3 regions of the Ureibacillus sp. GCM10028918 genome follow, and region 1 is predicted to be linked to each of the others. Evidence: riboswitches for the same ligand, from Rfam matches in the RefSeq annotation. Region 1 holds a riboswitch; each other region holds the start of a gene.
The links. A riboswitch is a leader RNA that binds a small molecule or an ion and turns the genes downstream of it on or off. The one in region 1 is predicted to bind S-adenosylmethionine.
Positions count from the first base shown of each region.

Region 1 (4,908 bases):
CTGGAAGAGGTAAGAAAGGTGAACCGAAGCATGTAGAGAATACTGGCTCAGGAGATGTAACGCCACGTTCTGTACCTGCTAATTTTGAAGTAAAACCACTCAGGAAGTGGTACATCGCTTGTTCTTTTGTTAACTTACTGATTGGAGGCAGCACACCAAAAGCATCAGCAGTTAAAAATACAATTGTTTTTGGATGTCCTGCAACAGATGGCATGACGATATTATCGATAAAGTGAATTGGATATGCAGCACGCGTATTTTCAGTTAGAGAACCATCATCGTAGTTAGGAATGCGAGATTCCGGGTCAACAACAACGTTTTCTAATACAGTCCCAAAACGAATTGCATTATATATTTCTGGTTCTTTTTCGGCAGAAAGGTTAATTGTTTTTGCGTAGCATCCACCTTCAATGTTGAATACACCGTTATCTGACCAACCATGCTCGTCATCACCAATTAATTTACGGTTGCTATCTGCCGATAAAGTAGTTTTACCAGTGCCAGATAGACCGAAGAATAAAGCAACATCTCCTTCTTCACCTACGTTAGCCGAGCAATGCATAGAGAAAATGTCGTTTTCTGGTAAAAGGTAGTTCATTATACCGAAGATCGATTTTTTCATTTCTCCAGCATATTCAGTACCACCGATTAGAATAATTTTCTTTTCTAGTGAAACGATGATAAATGTTTCAGAAGCTGTGCCATCAACTGCTGGATCAGCTTTAAAGTTCGGAGCTGATACAATAGTAAATTCTGCATTATGAGCAGCTAGTTCTTCGTTAGTTGGACGGATGAATAATTGATGACAGAATAGATTGTGCCATGCGTATTCGTTAATAACTTGAATTTGCAGCTGAGATTCTTTGTCTGCACCAGCATATCCTTTGAATACATATAGCTCTTCTTTTTCTTTTAAATAGTTGACCACTTTTATATATAGATTATCAAACACTTCAGCAGAAATCGGACGGTTAACATTACCCCAGTCGATTTTGTCTTTTGTGCTTTCTTCTTCTACGATATATTTATCTTTAGGAGAACGACCAGTATATTTGCCTGTTTCAGCACGTAATGCACCTTCAGCAGTTAATGTAGCTTCTCCACGTTCTGTAGCTTTTTCCACTAATTGTGGTACGGATAATTGAACTTTAATATTTTCGCCGTTTAATAATTCCTTCAGCTCATTTGCAATTTCTACTGAATTCATCGATTAAATACCATCCTTTTTATAGAATTCCCTAAGTGCCGGGAGGTTTGATTATTTTCAAAAATAGTATAACACATTGAATTAATTAGTCTATACTAGTCCGGAAAATTATTTTTAAATCTTTAAACTTTTAATAGAATTAGTCAAAAACGATTGACAAGTGACCCTACATTACGTAAGATGTACTATTGAACGGATACTCTTATCCCGAGTTGGTGGAGGGTCAAGGCCCTATGAAACCCGGCAACCTGCGTTATTTATTTAACGCGATGGTGCCAACCTGATGCAAGGGAATACCCTTGAACGATAAGAGTGAAAGGTAATGTTATGAATCCACAATTCCTTTTACTCATGTCTTAACTAGAGTAAAAGGAATTTTTTTTTTCTAATTGGAACACAATGATGAGGATAGCATTTTTTTCTATTTTTATCTGTGCCTTTCTAAATCCATGTATTTGTATAGACCGTATATACACATTTTAGATTGTAGTTTTATTATGTCCAGTATGCAGATTTTAAAGAAATAAGATTATTGATTACTGTGACAAATGTTAAGCTGAAATTTTGTTCGCTTACTGTTTTATACGAGAGTAATAATAAAACATTAATTCACATTTACCTAACTTATATTCTAAAGTAGGAAAGAATGAACAAGTTAAATGGTAACGGCTGAAATACCGATCGAGTAGAGCGGGTTAAACATGGATAATGAGTACCGTATCAACAACGAGAATTTATCTCGCTATAAACTTAGGAGGAAACGAAATGACAAACCGTAGACTGTTTACATCAGAAAGTGTAACAGAAGGACACCCAGATAAAATTTGTGACCAAATCTCAGATGCAATTTTGGATGCGATTTTAAAAGAAGACCCAAATGCTCGTGTAGCTTGTGAAACAACCGTGACAACTGGTTTAGTGCTGGTTGCAGGTGAAATCACAACTTCAACATATGTAGATATTAAAGGAATTGTTCGGGATACTGTAGCAGAGATTGGCTATACTCGCGGAAAATATGGTTTTGACGCAGAAAACCTAGCTGTGTTAGTAGCAATTGGCGAGCAATCACCAGATATTGCACAAGGAGTTGACCAAGCTTTAGAAGCTCGTGAAGGATTCATGACTGACGAGGATATTGAAGCGATTGGAGCAGGGGACCAAGGATTAATGTTCGGGTTTGCATGTAATGAGACACCAGAACTTATGCCACTTCCAATCAGTCTTGCACACAGACTAGCTCGACGCCTAACAGAAGTGCGAAAATCTCAAGAACTTTCTTACTTGCGTCCTGATGGTAAAACTCAAGTAACTATCGAGTATGATGAAAATAACAAGCCGGTACGTGTAGATACGATTGTTATTTCTACTCAACACGATGAAGAAGTTACGTTAGAACAAATCCATGAAGATATCAAAGAAAAAGTCATTAATGTAGTGGTGCCTGCTGACTTAATTGATGCGAACACAAAATACTTTATTAACCCAACTGGCCGTTTTGTAATCGGTGGTCCAAAAGGCGATGCAGGTCTGACAGGTCGTAAAATTATTGTAGATACTTATGGTGGGTATGCTCGCCATGGTGGTGGTGCATTCTCTGGTAAGGATGCGACAAAAGTTGACCGCTCAGCAGCATATGCTGCAAGATACGTTGCAAAAAATATTGTAGCTGCGGGTCTGGCCGAACGTGCTGAAGTACAATTAGCTTATGCAATCGGTGTTGCCCGACCTGTATCAATTGCCATTGATACATTTGGAACTGGAATCGTGAAAGAAGAACAATTAGTAGAATGGGTAAGTGAATTATTCGATTTACGTCCTGCTGGCATTATTAAAATGCTTGACCTTCGTAGACCAATCTACAAACAAACAGCTGCTTATGGACACTTTGGTCGTACTGACTTAGACGTGCCATGGGAAAATACAGATATCGCTGGGCAACTAAAAGAAAAAGCTGGAATTTAACTTTTCCACTTATTAAAACTGAAACCGAGTAGATAAAGTCGATATTCGACTTTTTCTACTCGGTTTTTTTGTTAATTCTAAAAAAAGTAGGTACCTAGACTGTTTGAAAACAATAGTGAGTAAGGAACCCGGCTAAAGCGTTGACCCGAATTAAACAATACATCCACGAGGAGACGAGCGAGACAAGCAACTTCAAGGATTGAACGTTCGTCAACAGTCTCAAACATGTGCAGAAAAACGAATGTTTTTCTGCACATGTTTTTTATTTTATTTTTAGGGAATTGAAAGATAGCTCTAAAAATTCCCTATAATGCGCAAACTGGATTTTAAGGTTTGTTTAAGGTTCGTCACTAATAATAAAGTTCATAGGCAAAACCTTTTGGATGAAATTTAAGCAGTTAAGCAGTACATAGACAGCTAGTTGTTTAATTGGTTGTGAAGATTAGTAGATAAATATTGAGAGGTTTTAATTATGAGTAAAAGAGAAAGGTTAAATGAAATAGGGATTGTACGAGGAATAGCAATCATAGGCGTACTATTTGTTCACTCAACTTCATTTATAACCGTAGAATTACCGCCAGAGAGTAGAAGTTATGTTTTTTATAATTTTTTAAATACATTCTTTAAATATGGAACGCCCACATTCATATTTTTAAGTAGCTTTGTGTTGTTTTATAATTATGCAAATCGCGAAATAACGAAGAAGATGTTATTAAATTTCTATAAAAAGAGATTTCTATATGTAGTAGTGCCATATCTTATTTTTTCTGTATTCTATTTTGCATTAACAGTACACCTTTATTACGATTATTCTTTAACGGAAGCATTGACCATTTTTACACAAAAAGTATTAACAGGGAAAGCTTATACACATTTATACTTTGTCTTCATAAGTATTCAGTTATATCTTATATTTCCTTTGGTTCTTTATATGGTACAAAAGTATAAATGGATTTCAAAATATTCGTTGTTAATTGGTCTAGTGATTCAATGGACGTTTGTCTTACTAAATCATTATTTCTTCCATATTACATTTAAAGGGAGTATTTCTCTTTCTTATATGTCCTATTATTTTTTGGGGATTTATCTAGGCGTGTATTTTGAACAGTTCAGAACATTCTTGCGTACAAACAAAAGGTATATATTGAGCGTACTCTGGCTAATATCTGGTTTTTTTTATGTCTACGCGATGTACCTTACAAGAAAAGGTTTGGCCTCATATGATTCAATGGTTTATGAATTATTATGGAATGCCTTTACTTATTTTGCTGCAATATTTTACTTTGGTTTTGCGTTTACAATTTATGAAAAACTAAATGGTGGATTAAAGAAAGCACTTCTTTACCTCGGTGACATATCTTTTGGAGTATATTTAATTCATCCATTCTTCCTGTTATATTTTCGAATGATTCCGATTACTCCACAAGATTCATGGTATCACTTATTTAACTTAGGTTTATTCTTATCGGGGTTAATTTTCTCGATCATAACAGTTGAACTGATTACACGCTACTTCAAATATTCTTGGATACTATTAGGAACGGTCAGAATGAAACCACGAAACAAAAACTAAAAATAAAAACACTTTCGTTACTAGATGCAGTTCATTTTGTAGTCTAGTTCGAAGGTGTTTTTATTTATTCGCTTTACGCATTCCAATTAATTAATACTCTTCAATTGGCACTTTGAATAATTGAAGCTTGTTATATAGTTTGCTTTTAACTGAAGAATCCATTGCA
Region 1 covers NZ_JBHTFK010000014.1:15,302-20,209, forward strand. Annotated here, with positions in the region: gene pckA (phosphoenolpyruvate carboxykinase (ATP)) at 1-1,207, opposite strand, end outside; SAM riboswitch class I at 1,407-1,520, shown strand; gene metK (methionine adenosyltransferase) at 1,973-3,169, shown strand; gene ACFQU5_RS12615 (acyltransferase) at 3,642-4,742, shown strand; gene ACFQU5_RS12620 (hypothetical protein) at 4,833-4,908, opposite strand, start outside.

Region 2 (4,908 bases), on a different contig from region 1:
GCCGTTTGGATTAAATCCACAACTGTTTCTTTTGGAATTGCTTCACCTGTATATTTTCTTACAGACGTATGACTGCGTAATAAATCTTTTGCTGACATTTCATTTCCTCCCCTTAAAAAAATGCATAATTAAAGCCTTACAGAGCAAGGTGCTCCATAAGGCTATATTAGTATATTTTGTTATTTTTTCAAAGAAGAAGGGTTTCTAGAAGTTTTCCCCGGTCTAGCTCAGCCCTTCTTCTTAAAAGCCGATGTAACTTTCGGTTCTGTACCTGAACGTATGCGGTTGATATTTTCGAAGTGAAGATAAAGGGCAATTAAAAATAAAGCCAGAGTAATGATAAAGGGCCATATTGTCGGTTCGCCTAGAAGCGCAGTTACTACGAATAAAATGTACAAAAGGAAAACGCCAATCAGCAAATAATTCGTTAAAAGTGATGCAACCACAAAGGCAAGTACAGCAAGTAACCCGAATTTCCAATCAAGTGCAATAAAAATGCCGATTAAGGAAGCAGTCCCTTTTCCACCACGAAATTTCATATGGATCGGGAAGTTATGGCCCAGGATGACAGCTGCCCCAATAAGGTATAGTAAAAGAGATGTTTGTTCATCGGTAAAAGAGCCAGAGTTTACTAAGTATATACGCAGCAAAACAATAGCCACTGCCCCTTTTCCAATGTCAATCAAAGCAACGAGTGCACCATATTTCCAACCTAGGGACAGGGTGGCGTTAGATGCTCCTGCATTGCCATGACCAACTTCCTTTAAGTTAACGCCCGATAATAATCTGGCAATATTAGAGCCGTGAATGCAGCCGATTAGGTAACCTGCTAAAAGTATAATAATAATGGCAGAAAGCAAAGTGAAAACTCCTTTCGAAAAAAGTGCTTTTTACAATATACTCTATGATTATATAAGATGTTTCAGATATTATCGAAATATTTTAAAAATGTAGTTGACACAGTTGATTACTATGAATTATAGTAAGTTCTAACGATGGAACATGAATCAAATACCTTTATCCAGAGAGGCGGAGGGACTAGGCCCTACGATGCCCAGCAACCGGCGTATTTACGCAAAGGTGCTAATTCCTACAGATTTTGATTAGATCTGAAAGATAAGGGGAGGAAAAATTGCAACTTTGCAGCCCTCTTCTTAGAAGAGGGCTTTTGTTTTTCCATAAGGTCCTCCTCAAAAAAAGATCTGCCATCGATTCTAATTTAGGAGGAAGAAACATGTCACAACAACGACCGGAAACACAATTGCTTCATGGTGGGCAAACACCTGATCCAGTGACAGGAGCAATCGCAGTACCCATTTACAGAACAACGGCGTATGCTTTTGAAAGTACGGAGCACGCGCGGAAATTGTTCGCCCTGGAACAACCCGGAAATATCTACTCGCGTATTATGAACCCGACTGTTGATGTCTTTGAAAAACGTGTTGCATTGCTTGAAGGAGGGGCAGCTGCAGTTGCCTTGTCGTCAGGTGCGGCTGCAATAGCCTTTTCTATTTTGAATGTAGCTGGTACCGGGGATGAAATTGTCTCGGCAGGTTCGTTATATGGGGGTACGTATAACTTACTTGCAAATACTTTACCACGCTACGGCATTACAACTGTATTTGTAGATGAAAGCAATCCAGAGAATTTTGAAGCGGCGATTACGGACAAAACAAAAGCAATCTTTGCAGAAACGGTTGGTAATCCAAGTCTCAACATTTTAGATATTGAACGAGTAGCGGAAATTGCTCATGCGCATGGACTTCCGTTAATCATCGATAATACCTTCCCATCCCCATACGGATCAAACCCGATTGAATTTGGAGCAGATGTTGTTGTACATTCTGCAACAAAATGGATTGGTGGTCATGGTACGACAATTGGAGGTATCGTAGTGGATGCCGGTAAATTTGACTGGACAGGTGGACGCTTCCCAGGCTTCACTGAACCGGATGAGTCATATCATGGCATTCGTTTTGGGATTGATACAGCGGGTGCTGCCTTTGCAACAAAATTGCGTGTTCAATTATTGCGCGACTTCGGTCCAACCCTTAGTGCAGACAGTGCATTTAACTTCCTGCAAGGTCTAGAAACGCTTCATTTGCGTTATACAAAACACGGAGAAAATGCACAGAAGGTTGCACAATACCTTGATAACCACTCATTCGTGGAATATGTCAATTATCCAGGCAAAGAAAACTTCCCATCGCATTCATTAGCGAAAAAATACTTAAAAAATGGTTTCGGCTCCATGCTTACATTTGGCATTAAAGGTGGCCGCGAAGTGGGAAGTAAAGTGATTGATCATGTGCAGCTATTCTCTCATGTAGCCAATGTAGGAGATGCCAGATCTCTAATTATTCATCCAGCTTCAACAACACATCAACAACTATCTCCAGAAGAGTTAAAAGTGGCAGGTGTATCTGAAGAGCTCATTCGCTTATCAGTTGGACTAGAGGCTGTAGAAGATATCATTGCAGATTTAAAACAGGCTTTAACAAAAGCAATTGAATCTGTTTCGCAAGCAAACGTTTAATTAGAATACAAGGATTGGTGAAATAGACTTTTCACTTCATTCGTAAAAGGGATCTTTTCACCAATTCTATCAAGTGCCATTCATTCGGCTATCTAGACTTGAATACCAAGTAAGTCTATTTGTTTTATTGACATAAAGGTGTCTGATTTGTATAATAATTAATATAGAGCAAAATTATCGGAATTAAAATCAGTCACTTACAATCTAATAGTCGGGTTGTTTTAACGGGTGTAAAAGGAGTGTTGTTAAATGGGGAATATTTATAGCGCGCAAAATTTTGCGGCATATTTGATATATGAACTAAATGAAAAAGGTACGTTTATTAATTCGTTCTCACTTCAGCGCCTATTAGCTGTAGTAGATAATCTTTGGTACAAAAACTTTGGACATACAGCCTTTGAAGAAGAAACTACAAATTTTATAGAAAAGAATTATTATGTAAAAGAAGTTTTCGAGGCATATAAAGAGTTTGAAGATCAGCATCTACTAATACCAGCTAAAGAATGGCATTTAGAATATGGTCAATTCCAGCTTGTTCATCGCCCATATGGGGTGCCCAAGTTCACAACAAAAGAATTGCTTGTCATTAACAGAGTAGTTAGTAAAATTCGTAAGTATACTTTATATAAAGCGTCCTGATAATCTCCCATTTAACAACAGCACCATGATTTATTGGAAGTATTTCAAAGCGTAAGAAAATAAATATTATGCTATAATAATCAATTAGGTGTCTCGAGAGCAGAGATGCCTTTTTGATTTTAAATTAAATGAGATGATTAAAGATAAATTATTGGAAAAAAATTTTAGAATATAGTATTTTATAAAATATTTATGAACCTTTTTGACCTTCTTAGAAAAACATTTGTCCACCTTAGGAAGAATGTTCTTGAGTTCCTTCCAAATATAAGATAAAATTTTCTTAAGTGAAATTTTTCGAATTATTTGTTTTTATTCTGATTATGACTTATATCAGGTTGGCGTAAAATAATGTAAGGAATCGTATATCACCTATCCTTATATATTAAGATTCGTAGATGCCTAAATTATGCAGAATGTAGAGTGAAGATGGAGGCGAGTATAGAAATGGCAACAATCAAGGCGGCCATCTTAGGTTTTGGCACGGTAGGTCAGGGAATATATCATATTTTAAATGAAAAACGCGAAGAACTTCGCGATAAATTAGGCCTAGAATTAGAAGTAGCAAAGATTTTAGTACGGGATACAACAAAGGAACGTATACCAGGAACAGCGCATTTATTAACAGACAGCATCGACGATTGCCTTTCAGTGAAAGGAATCCAAGTGGTGTTTGAAGCAATTGTTAATGAAGAGCCGGCATTTGGCTATTTAAAGAAGGCTGTTGAAAATAAGTGCCATGTCATTACCGCCAACAAAGTGATGTTCGCTAAACGAGGGCTGGAATTACAGGAATTAGCAAGACAGAATGGTGTATTCGTCGGATATGAAGCAACTACAGCTGGTGGTGTACCAGTAATTAAAACGATGAAGAATATACTACTAGTAAATAATGTTTCTAGAATTCAAGGTGTTTTAAATGGAACAACAAATTACATCTTAACAAAAATGCGTGCAGAAGGCTGGTCATTTGAAGAAGCCTTAAAAGAAGCGCAAACACTTGGTTACGCAGAGGCAGATCCATACAACGATATTTCAGGTCAAGATGCATTTAAGAAGCTGATGATCCTATCCTCACTTGCATTTGGCAATCAACCAAACTGGGCAGAGGTAGAAGTAGTTGGGATTGATAGTATTTCTGCTGAACAAGTAGCCCAATCCATCAACAATGGACTGCGTTATCGTCATGTGGCTGAGGTAGAAAAGAATCCGGATGGAACGCTTTTCGCAAAAGTCGCTCCAATGCTAGTGGATAAAGAACACCCACTGTATCCAATCGATGATGTATTTAATGCGGTTACTATGGAGACGAATTATATTGGAACACTTACACTAGTCGGACCAGGAGCGGGAATGTACCCAACAGCAAGTGTCATGGTGGAAGACTATGCAGAAATTATCGGCAAACGTGCAGGTTTTGTTGTAACAATTTAAAACATCTTGAGGCGGGAAAAGCCATTTCGCGCTTCAAGATGTTTTTTGTTTTGTTCATAACACCGATTCAATCCTCGTCCTTAATATCTGGATCTTCAGGAATAGGGGTGTTGCGCCAAATTTCAATTTCTTCTTTGATACGTTCCAATTGCTCATGGTACGTATCAAATTGGGCACTGTTTACGAGGTACTGTGCTCCATCATGCACTGCCTTGATTCGGCCAGTATAGATGTAGCGAAGTACTTGTTCCTCTGGCATTGAAATGTCATTAGCAGTTTCCGCAACAGTTTTATACATGTAT
Region 2 covers NZ_JBHTFK010000007.1:25,255-30,162, forward strand. Annotated here, with positions in the region: gene nfsA (oxygen-insensitive NADPH nitroreductase) at 1-98, opposite strand, end outside; gene ACFQU5_RS09270 (glycerol-3-phosphate acyltransferase) at 228-860, opposite strand; SAM riboswitch class I at 1,015-1,123, shown strand; gene ACFQU5_RS09275 (O-acetylhomoserine aminocarboxypropyltransferase/cysteine synthase family protein) at 1,235-2,536, shown strand; gene ACFQU5_RS09280 (hypothetical protein) at 2,786-3,175, shown strand; gene ACFQU5_RS09285 (homoserine dehydrogenase) at 3,620-4,606, shown strand; gene ACFQU5_RS09290 (DNA-binding protein) at 4,674-4,904, opposite strand.
Region 2: another riboswitch for S-adenosylmethionine. It lies ahead of ACFQU5_RS09275 (O-acetylhomoserine aminocarboxypropyltransferase/cysteine synthase family protein); the one in region 1 lies ahead of metK (methionine adenosyltransferase).

Region 3 (4,908 bases), on a different contig from region 1:
GCCATTAGCACAAGAGAAATATCTAGTGAAAAATGCTAAGAAAATTGGTGTGCTAGCAGCTGGAGCAGCAGCACAAAGGTTTGGTGCAAAACTAGAAGCTGAACAAGAAGTACTTGTTAACATCGCCAATATTGCTAACCAGCTATACGCAATGGAGTCAGCTGTCATTCGTACAGCAAAAGCTATTGAGCGTGATGGTGCAGAGAAGTCGAAGCAAAAAATACTTTATACGGAAATCTTCTGCCAAGAAGCATTTGCGGAAATCGAAAAAGAAGCAAAAGAAACGATTTTAGCAGCAGTTGAAGGCGATGCTGGAAAAATGACACTTTCTGCACTTCGTAAACTCACTAGAAATAACCCATATAACCTCATCTTGAAAAAACGTGAAGCATCGCAAAGATTAATCGAAGCCGAAAAATATATCGTATAAGCTTTCCCCCTGGGGCATCCTATAATCAGGATGCCCCAGACTGTTGACAAACGCTCGCATCCTGCGTTACTTGTCTCTCTCGTCCCCTCATGAACCTTTTGTTCTATTCGGGTCTTCGCTCGACTACGTGCCTTGGATGACAAGCGTTTTCAAGACAGTCTGGGCCTGCTTTTATTAAGAAATAACTTAAAAAACGTGTAGACAAAATCAAAATTATAAACAATTCCTATTATTCAGAATTAAATATGTGCCTGGCACTCAGATTTAGTTCTCTGCTATACTTTAGTTAAATAAATTTTAGTAGTAGTGAAGGAGTATGTTATGGCGGTTAAATTGATTCAGTATCCACGTTGCACCACTTGCAAGAAGGCGGAAAAATGGTTAAAAGACAATGAGATAGAATATGAAGCGATTCATATTGTGGAACAGACACCCTCAAAAGAAGAGTTAAAGGAAATTTGGGAAAAAAGTGAACTTCCTCTAAAGAAATTTTTTAATACTTCTGGCATGAAATATAAAGAACTGGGCTTAAAGGACAAGTTAAGTTCAATGTCTGAGGAGGAACAATTAGAATTACTTGCTTCAGATGGTATGTTGATTAAAAGACCAATTGTAACAGACGGTGAAAAAGTAACACTGGGATTCAAAGAAACTGACTTCACTGAATCTTGGAAATAAAGCTCTGCTCTATCTTGTTTTTGGTTATAAAATATGTCAAACTTAGCATGTATGAATTACATATATTTGGAGGGGTTTTTAGTGAGCACACCGAAAGATTTACGTTACTCTAAAGAACACGAATGGGTAAAAGTTGAAGATGGAAAAGTACGTATTGGAATTACACACTTTGCACAATCTGAACTTGGCGATATTGTTTTCGTTGAACTTCCACAAGTTGGCGACGATATTCAATTAAACCAACCATTCGGTAGTGTTGAATCTGTTAAAACAGTTTCAGAACTATACGCACCAATTTCAGGTAAAGTTGTTGAAATCAATAGTGAACTTGAAGATAGCCCAGAATTTGTAAACGAGTCGCCTTACGAACAGGCTTGGATGGTAGTGATTGAACCAACTGATCTTTCAGAAGTGGAAGCTTTATTAACTCCTGAGCAATATGATGAATTAATTGAGGCATAATCTGAATATGATATATTAAAACGCCAGAAAATCACTGGCGTTTTTTTTACAATCTAAATATAATAAGTAACCACACTTTTATTTCACTGATAATGGGAAAGACTTTCTACCTAAAATCAGTGGGAAAAGACTTCGATTTTCGCTAACGAAAACCGTGCTTTTCAATCATTATCCTTATGCATATTTGAAGACGTTATTTAGCTGTGTTACTACAAATCGTGGGGTGAAGCAAATGATAGTTGATAAGTGTATAATTGTTGAAGGTCGATCGGATAAGTTAAACATTGCACCAATATTTGCAGAGGATGTTAAAATTATTTGTACAAATGGTACGATTAGTGAGGATGCATTATTAGATCTTCTAGAGCCATTTGAAGAATGTAAACTCTATACGTTATTTGATGCGGATAATTCAGGAGAAAAGTTGAGAAAGCTAACAAAAAGAATTTATTCTGAAGCTGTTCATCTTTTCATACCCCGAACATATATCGAAGTGGCAAATGCACCTAAAAAAGTGTTGGCAAATTTGTTAAACGAGGCCAAATTTTCTGTGCATAAGCAATATCTATCTTCATCAATTGAAACGTTAAATTAGCTGTTTATATTACCTAAACCAATGAAGTAGGATGATGATTATGAAAGAATGGACAACTGAAAATTGGGTGCAACAACAGGAGCAAAATGCCTTTGTTGCCCTTTATCTATATACGCCTATGTGTGGGACTTGTGCAGTTGCATCGAAAATGTTGGAAGTTATAGAAAATCTTTTACCAGATCTGCCGCTAGGGAAAGCCAATATTAATTACTTAGAAACGCTAGCGATGGATTATCAAGTTGAAAGTGTCCCATGTTTGCTGATTAGCGAACATGGAAATGTCGAAAAAGTGTATGCTTTCCAATCTGTACCATTCCTATATGAAAAGTTAAAAAAGTAGTTGACGAGGGTAGAACTGACGTGGTAAAGTAACTTCCATAATCTAAAACTTAATATCGTAACTCTTATAAAGAGCGGTGGAGGGAAGTGCCCTATGAAACCCGGCAACCATCACATTTATGTGAAAAGGTGCCAAGTCACGCGAAGTGGATACTTTGGAAGATAAGAGAACGGTTAACGTAAACAATACATTTACGTCCCCTTCTACTTGTCTTGGTAGAAGGGGCTTTTTGTTTGTAAAAAATTTTCTCCTAAATTTCACTTAGCTAAATGGGTAAACTTAAAATACCTTCAAGTTTATATAAAAGAATACATAATTACGGTTTGAGATCGAACGTAAAGTAAGGAGTCACATATGATTAAACTTAAAGATATATCGAAAATATATAAAACAAAGAATGGAGAATTAACAGCTGTCAAAGATGTTAATTTATCTATTAATAAAGGTGAAATCTTCGGAATTATTGGCTATAGCGGTGCCGGAAAAAGTACGATGATTCGCTTATTAAACGGTCTGGAAAAACCTTCTACAGGTACCGTAGAAGTAAATGGCCAACAGATTTCTTCGATTTCTGGTACACAGCTTCGTCAAGCAAGACAAAAAATCAGTATGATCTTCCAGCATTTCAATCTACTATGGTCAAGGACAGTTGCGGATAACATTGCCTTCCCATTAGAGATTGCAGGTGTCTCAAAGTCGGAACGGGCACAACGTGTGAAAGAATTGATCGACTTGGTTGGGTTAACAGGGAGAGAAAGTGCTTATCCATCTCAATTATCAGGCGGTCAAAAGCAACGTGTCGGGATTGCAAGAGCGTTAGCCAATAACCCGGAAGTCTTGCTTTGTGATGAAGCAACAAGTGCCCTTGATCCAGAAACAACGGATGCCATTTTGGAACTGTTGCTGGACATCAATAAGCGTTTAGGGCTAACGATTGTTCTTATTACACATGAAATGCATGTTATCCGTAAAATTTGCAAACGTGTAGCAGTAATGGAAGCTGGACAAGTTGTTGAATCTGGCGACGTTCTTGAAGTGTTCCAAAATCCCAAAGCCGAAATAACAAAGAACTTCGTAATGCAAGTTTCAGGAACAAAGGAATCGAAAGAATCGATTGAGCAAATTCTAGTGAATTACCCTACAGGGAAAATTGTGAAGCTGACATTTATAGGGAATAAAACGGAACAACCGGTAATTTCCCAAATTATTAAGGAATTTGATGTAGAAGTGAATATTGTTCACGGGAATATTACACAAACTACAAGTGGTCCTTACGGAACATTGATTGTTCAGATTGATGGCAAACCAGATCAAGTTGAAAAAGCATTCAAGATTTTAGAGTCTCGAGAAATTCAAGCGGAGGTGATTGACCATGTTTAATCAATTATTTCCGAATGTTGATTGGGTAAAAATGTGGGAAGCTACATACGAGACACTATATATGACGGTTATTTCTACAGGAGTAACCTTTGTACTGGGGCTAGCAATTGGAATACTGCTGTTTTTGACAAGTCCGCACCAAATCTGGGCAAATAAAATAGTGAATCTTCTAACTGGCTCTCTCGTTAATATATTCCGTTCTATTCCATTTATCGTATTAATTATTCTTTTAATTCCGTTTACGAAGTTCTTGCTTGGAACAATTCGAGGAGTTGAAGCGGCTTTACCGGCTTTGATTATTGGTGCTGCACCGTTTTATGCTCGCTTGGTATTAATCGCTTTACGAGAAATTGATAAAGGCGTTATAGAAGCAGCTCGATCAATGGGCGCGAAAACTTCAACGATTATTTGGAAAGTGTTGATTCCTGAGTCTTTGCCAGCATTACTTTCCGGTATTACAGTAACTGCGGTTGCATTAGTCGGATATACGGCAATGGCTGGTATTATCGGGGCAGGCGGATTAGGAAACCTTGCTTTTATTGATGGCTTCCAGCGCAGCCGTGAAGATGTAACATTAACGGCGACGATTGTTATTTTATTGATTGTGTTTATTCTTCAATTTATTGGAGACTTTATAACAACAAAGACTGATAAACGTTAATCAGGATTTTAGTTTTATTTAGTAATTGGTGCTGACGGTTTAGCCGTTCACATATAGAAGAAATGAAAAGAAAAGGAGAAAGACAACATGAAGAAAATTTTATCATTTTTATTATTATCAGTAGTCGTTCTTGCTTTAGCAGCATGTGGCAGTGCTAAGGAAGAAGAAACCAATACTTCTACAAACGATTCTGCTGGTGAAGCAACAACGGATCAAAAAGAATCTACTACTATAACAGTTGGGGCATCTAACGGTTTACATGATTTAATCTTAGAACAAGCAAAACCTATTTTAGCTGAAGAAGGAATCGAGTTGAAAATCGAACCTTACCAAGACTATGTAATGCCTAACCAAGACTTGGA
Region 3 covers NZ_JBHTFK010000039.1:79,172-84,079, reverse strand. Annotated here, with positions in the region: gene ACFQU5_RS18555 (acyl-CoA dehydrogenase family protein) at 1-430, shown strand, start outside; gene ACFQU5_RS18550 (arsenate reductase family protein) at 752-1,108, shown strand; gene gcvH (glycine cleavage system protein GcvH) at 1,190-1,570, shown strand; gene ACFQU5_RS18540 (toprim domain-containing protein) at 1,803-2,165, shown strand; gene ACFQU5_RS18535 (thioredoxin family protein) at 2,206-2,505, shown strand; SAM riboswitch class I at 2,567-2,673, shown strand; gene ACFQU5_RS18530 (methionine ABC transporter ATP-binding protein) at 2,860-3,885, shown strand; gene ACFQU5_RS18525 (methionine ABC transporter permease) at 3,878-4,546, shown strand; gene ACFQU5_RS18520 (MetQ/NlpA family ABC transporter substrate-binding protein) at 4,634-4,908, shown strand, end outside.
Region 3: another riboswitch for S-adenosylmethionine. It lies ahead of ACFQU5_RS18530 (methionine ABC transporter ATP-binding protein); the one in region 1 lies ahead of metK (methionine adenosyltransferase).